Regions from separate parts of the Paenibacillus sp. FSL H7-0357 genome, predicted to be linked through region 2. Evidence: predicted binding sites of a transcription regulator. Region 2 holds the regulator's gene; the other holds the start of a gene.
The links. Region 2 encodes LexA, which represses DNA repair genes until DNA is damaged. Its sites were predicted from a motif close to CGAACATATGTTCG; they were not measured.
Positions count from the first base shown of each region.

Region 1 (3,410 bases), 1.2 Mb from region 2:
GGAACAAAGGTAGAATTCATGTTCAAATAACAAAGAAACGGATACCGTCCTCCCGGAAGGTATCCGTTTCTTTGTGTACATAGCGCTACGCAGATTCCCTCAGTCCTTCCAGTGGCCGCTGATCGAAGTATGCGCCCCAGGCTCGGGAGTTTCCCAGGCCACCAAAATAACCGCCGATTCTATAGGCTGTGGCAGCTGCCATTGGATATGACCCTCCAGCACCAGCTCGCGAAATCCGGAATAGATTCCCGCCGGTGTCCGCCCGCTGAGCCTTGCAAGCTCAGGCAGTGTAGGCATCCTCCGGAAGTGGTTGCTGAAATGGTACATGATCCTCAACAGCTTGCGCGCTGTATCATCCAGCATAACGGGCCTTTGCCTGACGCCAGGCAAGGATGTTAGCAGTCCGGAATACCCTTGGACCGCCCGTGGTCAGACAGGTGGCCCGGAGCAGCCCGCCTTTAATCCCATGAACCTCAACTCTGCGCTGGGTGATGTTCCCCGACTTGTCCTCATATATGATCTCAATTACCTGCCCGATCAGTTTCTCCAATTCTTTTACACTCATGTAAACCGCCTCCTTTAGAAAGCCCAGGAATATTTGTATGTATTATATGCGAACAAATGTTCTTTATGCAATCTTCCGTGAATTAGGCGTAATATAAAGTGGGATAATATTCCACGCGCGGAGAGCCAAGGTGTTCTATATTTGTTATCGGGGAAAAAGGCTTTACGGGCCCATGTCTGAGGAAGAAGCCTTCAAGGAATGGTTTGCACTTGCAGGCACGGTAAAAGAACTTTATATCATTGAAGTCGACGAAACCACGGGAAGAATCAAACGTCAGATTGGACCCACAGCCCGTAAAAAAAAGAAATAGCCCCATCTGGCATATGCCTGACGGGGCAGCATTCGATTGAGTCTGATTTAGAATATACAGGCTTTTGTAATAATTACCAGAAGAATAAAGAGAACCAGTATGGAGGTTGTCGATGTCCATGGGCTTACTACCGGCATAACTGCCGGAGGACCTTGGTTTACTCCACCAACGTTATTACCGCAACCGCAACCATAATCTACACCCATTATTTAATTCCTCCTTGTGAATATTGAATACAGCACAGAATATGTCAAAGCCTGATTTACCGTATGGGCCAAACGGCAAAGAAATGTCATTCACCTAAAGTATCGGCCCGTCATTGTCGATATACAGTATGTAAATTCAAAGCTGTGAAGCTTCAAAAAACTTAGCGTATGCTTTCGATGTGAGTTTTGTACGAAGAACTTTCAGGAAGCATTGCTCACAAAACTTAGCGGATGCTTCCGAAGCGAGTTTTTGCGATGCAGTATCTAAAGTAGTAAAGCTTCACAAAACTTTTAGGAGGTGCAACATGGACATTGCTGCATTATCAATGGCGATGAGTCAGGCGTCCCTACACCAGGCTGCAGGGCTGCAAGTCATGAATATTGCCACAAAAACGACTGAGATCCAAAGCCAGAATCTGGTCCAAATGCTCCAGCAGAGCCCACACCCCAACTTGGGAAAAACACTTGATATTGTAGTTTGATTGATTTATGCTTACATACATAAGAACATGAGTTCCGGTTATCCTTGAGCCCTTTGGGCTTTTCTTTTGGCCATTAATACGAACATACGATCCTATATCGAGGTGATTCCCATGCAATCCTACTATCAAATGACCGCCCTGGAGAAATGGACTGAAGATTTATATCAGCGGTTGAACGTGCAACAGCCGTCGCAAATCTCCATTGAGTACATATCGGAGCGGCTGAATATCTGGATTCATTATCTGGATGTAAGAAGCAAGAGCATTGAAGCCTCTGCAGGCATGTACAGCATGTTTATTGACAGCCGCCTTCCACCCGAGCTGCAGCGTCTCGAGTTCCTCCATGAGCTCTGCCATTTGCTTCGCCATGCCGGTAACCACACGCTGATGCCCGAACAGTTCACACAGGCACAGGAGGATGAATCCGAGCGTTTTATCCTTTATGCGGCGATGCCCTACTCCATGATTTCCGCCAGAATGTTGCCTGAACTCCGTGAAGATGCCGTCCAATATATCGCTTCAACCTTTCAGGTTCCTGCTGAGCTGGCCATGCAGCGGATTGACCAAATTCAGAGACGAGTGTTCCAGGGGCAATTGATGGCTGTGATGGAAAGGAACGAAGACAGAAATTTAATCCACCGACATATTCGGTAAACGCTGCGGGGATAATAAACCTATGCATAATGAAATGCAGAGACCTTATGTATAGGGTGAATTTACCCGTAAGGGGGAGCGAAATGGACGCCATTCAAGTCATCCAGTTATTAATGACCCATCCGGATTACAGCGTGGATGCCGTGCATCCTGATATCCCGGATTTCGTTGGCATTGAGACCATTGAGGTCGATCATGAAACCCAGACCTTCTCCATTCTGCTGCAAGAACCGAAGGAAGAAGATTAGGGGAACCCATGAACAAAAAAGTGACCCCGCCGGCGTCCGGCAGGGTCCATATCTATTAATAAGGGGGGTATGTGTTTACTATAATCCCGTTAGCTTAAGCCCTTATGAAATCCCGCTGAAGATGAACTGAATCTTTTCCGTCACTACCATCTATCTGCTGCAGCATGTATCCTTCTTCATCCTGATAGCGCTTGTCTGCACTACACTGCTCGTTCATGAGAAGAACGAATGAACACTCTGGCTAGCCTGCGCTCACAAACTGCATTACGCCTATTGCCGTCAGCAGGAAAAACACGATCAGAATCCCCCATATTACCCTGCGCAATATTTTTCCGGGGTCATTGCCGGGTGGATGCCCGCCTTGATTCTCCAGCGTAGCTATCCGGCGCTCAAGCTCCTGAATTTTCTTTTGCTCAGACATATTCTCCATCTCCTTTTTCTGTGTATACTCAATAAAACGCTTACAAATCCAAAAAGTTTCATAAAAGGAAATTAACCTTTCTTTCATCTCTCTGTAACCTATCTCCCAATTTATTCCTTTACTATGGGAGGAGGAGGGGATTTCCATGAAAACACTCTGGGTTCTTATGTCCGTAATCCAGCTTATGTTCGCATACAGTCCGCAAGCCGGTAACATAGATGAAGATAATAACATCCGTACATTCCAATATTCTTTGGAAGCTGGGTACAGCTGGAAGGCAACTTCAGCAGGTTCAGGAATGTATCAGGCAGATAACCGTATCTATATGAGCAATGACAGAGGCATATCCTGGCATAAGCTGAGCGATTCCTTAAACGGCACTTTGCCAAGCGGCCCCATTGGAGACCTCAAGTTTAAGACGAAGGACACCGGCTGGATTACGATCCATTCTCCACGACAAGGCGATATTGGACTATATAAGACAACCGATGGCGGAATTCACTGGGCCAAAGAGCAGCTTGAAG
Region 1 is NZ_CP009241.1:5,708,581-5,711,990, forward strand. Features, by position in the region: gene H70357_RS25295 (NucA/NucB deoxyribonuclease domain-containing protein) at 1-30, shown strand, start outside; gene H70357_RS25300 (hypothetical protein) at 100-363, opposite strand; gene H70357_RS25305 (hypothetical protein) at 353-565, opposite strand; gene H70357_RS36055 (hypothetical protein) at 738-875, shown strand; gene H70357_RS37230 (YjcZ family sporulation protein) at 923-1,081, opposite strand; gene H70357_RS35470 (YjfB family protein) at 1,387-1,563, shown strand; gene H70357_RS25310 (ImmA/IrrE family metallo-endopeptidase) at 1,675-2,217, shown strand; gene H70357_RS36060 (hypothetical protein) at 2,301-2,465, shown strand; gene H70357_RS25315 (hypothetical protein) at 2,707-2,886, opposite strand; gene H70357_RS25320 (WD40/YVTN/BNR-like repeat-containing protein) at 3,032-3,410, shown strand, end outside.
Region 1: the regulator LexA is predicted to act here: its motif matches at 1,643-1,656, upstream of H70357_RS25310 (ImmA/IrrE family metallo-endopeptidase).

Region 2 (3,410 bases):
ACCTGCTGTGTGTTGCGTTGAACCATTCTTTCCCAAGAACGGGCCATGTCAGTTCCCCCTAGTCATCCTGTAATATCTATGAAAAAGACACACTGGACTAATGTTTGAGTCCCTTGTTGCCTTGTTCATGCTCATCATTATCCACGATTTCAATGGTATCGAGCTGGGCCCGGAAGTTGCTGCGGATGTTGCCCAGATAAATCTCGCGGAGCTTGGCCCGTTCAGCCAATTCCTCTTCACTCAGGCCGCCATTCTTCTGTTTGCGTGCCAGTTCATTGATGCGTGCGACCAATTCGTCAATATTCAATGCTTTCCCCTCCCCTATAAATTCATTCTAACTTTGCCATGAGAAAAAGAGCTTGTCAAGGTCTGCCCCCTGAAAGCTCTTTACGTCAGTCTATACTGCTTATGATGAAGTTAATACACAGGCAATGTCAGTATATCTCCGGCCTGAATGTTCCCGTTCTTCAAACCGCTTGTTTTTTTAATTCCTTCTATATATACGACCGTCTTCATACCCGCTGGTTTGTTCTTAAGGGCGATACTCCAGAGCGTGTCTCCGCGTTCAACTACTACCCGTTTCTCCTGCTTCACTAATGATGCTGAACTTGCAAAAACATTACCAACAACTGTAAATCCGGATACAACAAGCATAAAGACCAGCACAAGCTTCACGAGATATTCTTTACGGCATAATCCTAAGATCGCTGCAAATAAAGCGGCGGCGGATTGTTTCATTTCATTCATATGATTAGAAGCAGATTGTCCTCTAGTAGATTCAACTTCACCGGCCTCTTCGTAGATGCTGCGGTATGTACTGTATTTTAACATTGTTATCGTCCTCCAAACACTTGTTCTTACTTTCGAAAATAATATAACACGAACATGTGTTTTGATCAATAGAATTTTTAGAACAATTGTTCGCTTTTTTTCCGTATCCATAAATGTGCCAGTTTCCAGCACCGGCTTTGCCTTTTCCCGCCATTTCCAAGCCGTTATTAGATACTAATATGGTAAAAAGCTACTATTTCCACTATTAATCTCAGATTGTTAGAACTTATGTTTGTACGAACGGAAGTTCTATGTTATAATTTTCCCAAACATACTATATGGGGTTGATTCCGATGTCAAAGATTTCGAGTCGTCAACTGGCGATCCTGGAATTTATACGTAACGAAGTCCGTAGCAAGGGTTATCCTCCGTCCGTCCGGGAAATCGGTGAAGCTGTAGGCTTGGCCTCAAGCTCCACAGTGCACGGCCATCTGGACCGGCTTGAGAAGAAAGGCCTTATCCGCCGCGACCCTACGAAACCGCGTGCAATTGAGCTGCTCGGCCAGGAAGATTCCGAGAATGTACATCAATTCGTACAGACGGTTACCCGTATTCCTGTCGTAGGTAAGGTCACCGCCGGGGTGCCGATTACCGCAACGGAGAATATCGAAGATTACTTCCCACTACCTTCCCACTATGTGGGGGACAACAAGGTATTTATGCTCTCCGTTCTCGGTGACAGCATGGTGGAAGCAGGTATTATGAATGGTGACTACGTAATTGTCCGCCAGCAACAGACTGCTGACAATGGCGATATCGTCGTTGCCATGACCGAAGAAGACGAAGCTACAGTCAAGACATTCTACAAAGAACGTGACCACATTCGTCTACAGCCGGAGAATCCGGCTTATGAACCCCTCCGTCTTAACCGCGTTACGATTTTGGGACGAGTTATCGGTCTCTTCCGCGATATCCATTAATATTTTTGTTCATATTTAAGGGCTGCTTCGCTTTTTCAAGTGAAGCAGCCCTTTCCCCTTTTCAAATGGTCATTTTACTCATTGCGAACATTTGTTCTATTTATCTCATATAACATTTCCTTTGAACAGCAACAGCACTCCGCACATATTCTGATATCAAAGGAGTGCTGAACCTATGCCTAATTATCGGATTATTGTTGATCTGTCGCAGCGCATGCTATATTTGCTTGACAATAACATCGTTACCCGAGGGTTCCCTGTCGGTATTGGCACCATACTTACCGTTTCACCGGCGGGAGAATACACTATCATTAACAAACAGCCCAAGCCTGGCGGACCCTTCGGTGCATTCTGGATGGGTCTATCCAAACCACATTACGGCATTCATGGAACGAATGACCCTTCCTCCATCGGACATATGGTCTCCCATGGCTGTATCCGCATGTACAATGAGGATGTGCTGGCCCTTGCAGCAATCGTACCTATTGGAACACGGGTTACAATAAGGGAGTAACAGTATGGTGGTCAGACAAAAAGCAAAAACACCCAAAGGATCACAAAAAAATGATCGAGGGTGTTTTTCATAGTGCTTAATATTGGTCCTTCCTGTCTGCTGATTCATACCGGTCGCGTATTTCACGATTTTTAGCATATATGTACAAATCCAAAGCTATTATTCCTCTCCTGGCAAGTTTAACCAACAGTACGAATGCGTAAATACAAGCTACAACCGATATGAGCCACATCAATACGCTAAATACGCCAATTCCATTAATGAAAAAATTACCTCGATGCACAGACAACTTTCACTCACTCCCCTGTATTCTTGAATATGAAAATACCCCACCGTTCTGGCAGGGTACAGTTATTTCGTCATCATACTGTTGTATGGAACAAATTGTATATGATCTTTATTTCAACAGCTTCGGCTTAGGCTCTATCGGAAAGGCTGGTTTGTTGTGTTTCGGCAGCCTCATCAGAAGAACCATGTCCAGGTCCCAGCAAATTCAGCACAATCACACCAATGACGATTAAGGTTATTCCTATTACGCTGCCTGTATTTATTTTTTCTTTCCAGATCAGTACTGAGATCAGAACTGTAGCTACCGCTCCGATTCCAGACCAAATTGCATAGGCCGTATTTAATGGAATAGCCTTCAATGACAACGACAAAAAGAAGAACGAGCAAATGAAACTAATCAGCATTACGATTACAGGGATTATTTTGGTGAATCCTTGCGATGCTTTGAGCATCGAAGTTCCTACAAGTTCGCTGGCAATGGATATCGCCAAAAACAGATACGGCACTTACTTCTCCTCCTTTACTCCGTCCATCAATTCTTTGTAAATGCGTTCTTTTAACTCCAGATCTGGCGGTGCCAGTCCAAACTTTTCCGCAAACCAGAGTCCGTCGGTCGCCAGTCGGGCAATGGTTGCCCACAGTGGATCCACACCGTCATTTTCAAAATTATGTTGCCATTCAGCATATTTCTCCTGTATGTTTGTCAACAAGCCGGGATTCGTAAATAAAGCTGCTGCCAGCACCGAGTTCATGTCACTGCCTTCTCCAAAACCATAAAAAGTAGATTCAATGTATGCCCTGCTCCATTTACCAGCTTGTTGCTGGTCATGCTCTACACGGCTCTGAACATCTTCCGT
Region 2 is NZ_CP009241.1:4,490,244-4,493,653, forward strand. Features, by position in the region: gene H70357_RS19505 (hypothetical protein) at 1-47, opposite strand, end outside; gene H70357_RS19510 (DUF896 domain-containing protein) at 98-307, opposite strand; gene H70357_RS19515 (LysM peptidoglycan-binding domain-containing protein) at 418-831, opposite strand; gene lexA (transcriptional repressor LexA) at 1,125-1,751, shown strand; gene H70357_RS19525 (L,D-transpeptidase) at 1,927-2,265, shown strand; gene H70357_RS19530 (DMT family transporter) at 2,682-3,059, opposite strand; gene H70357_RS19535 (TetR/AcrR family transcriptional regulator) at 3,060-3,410, opposite strand, start outside.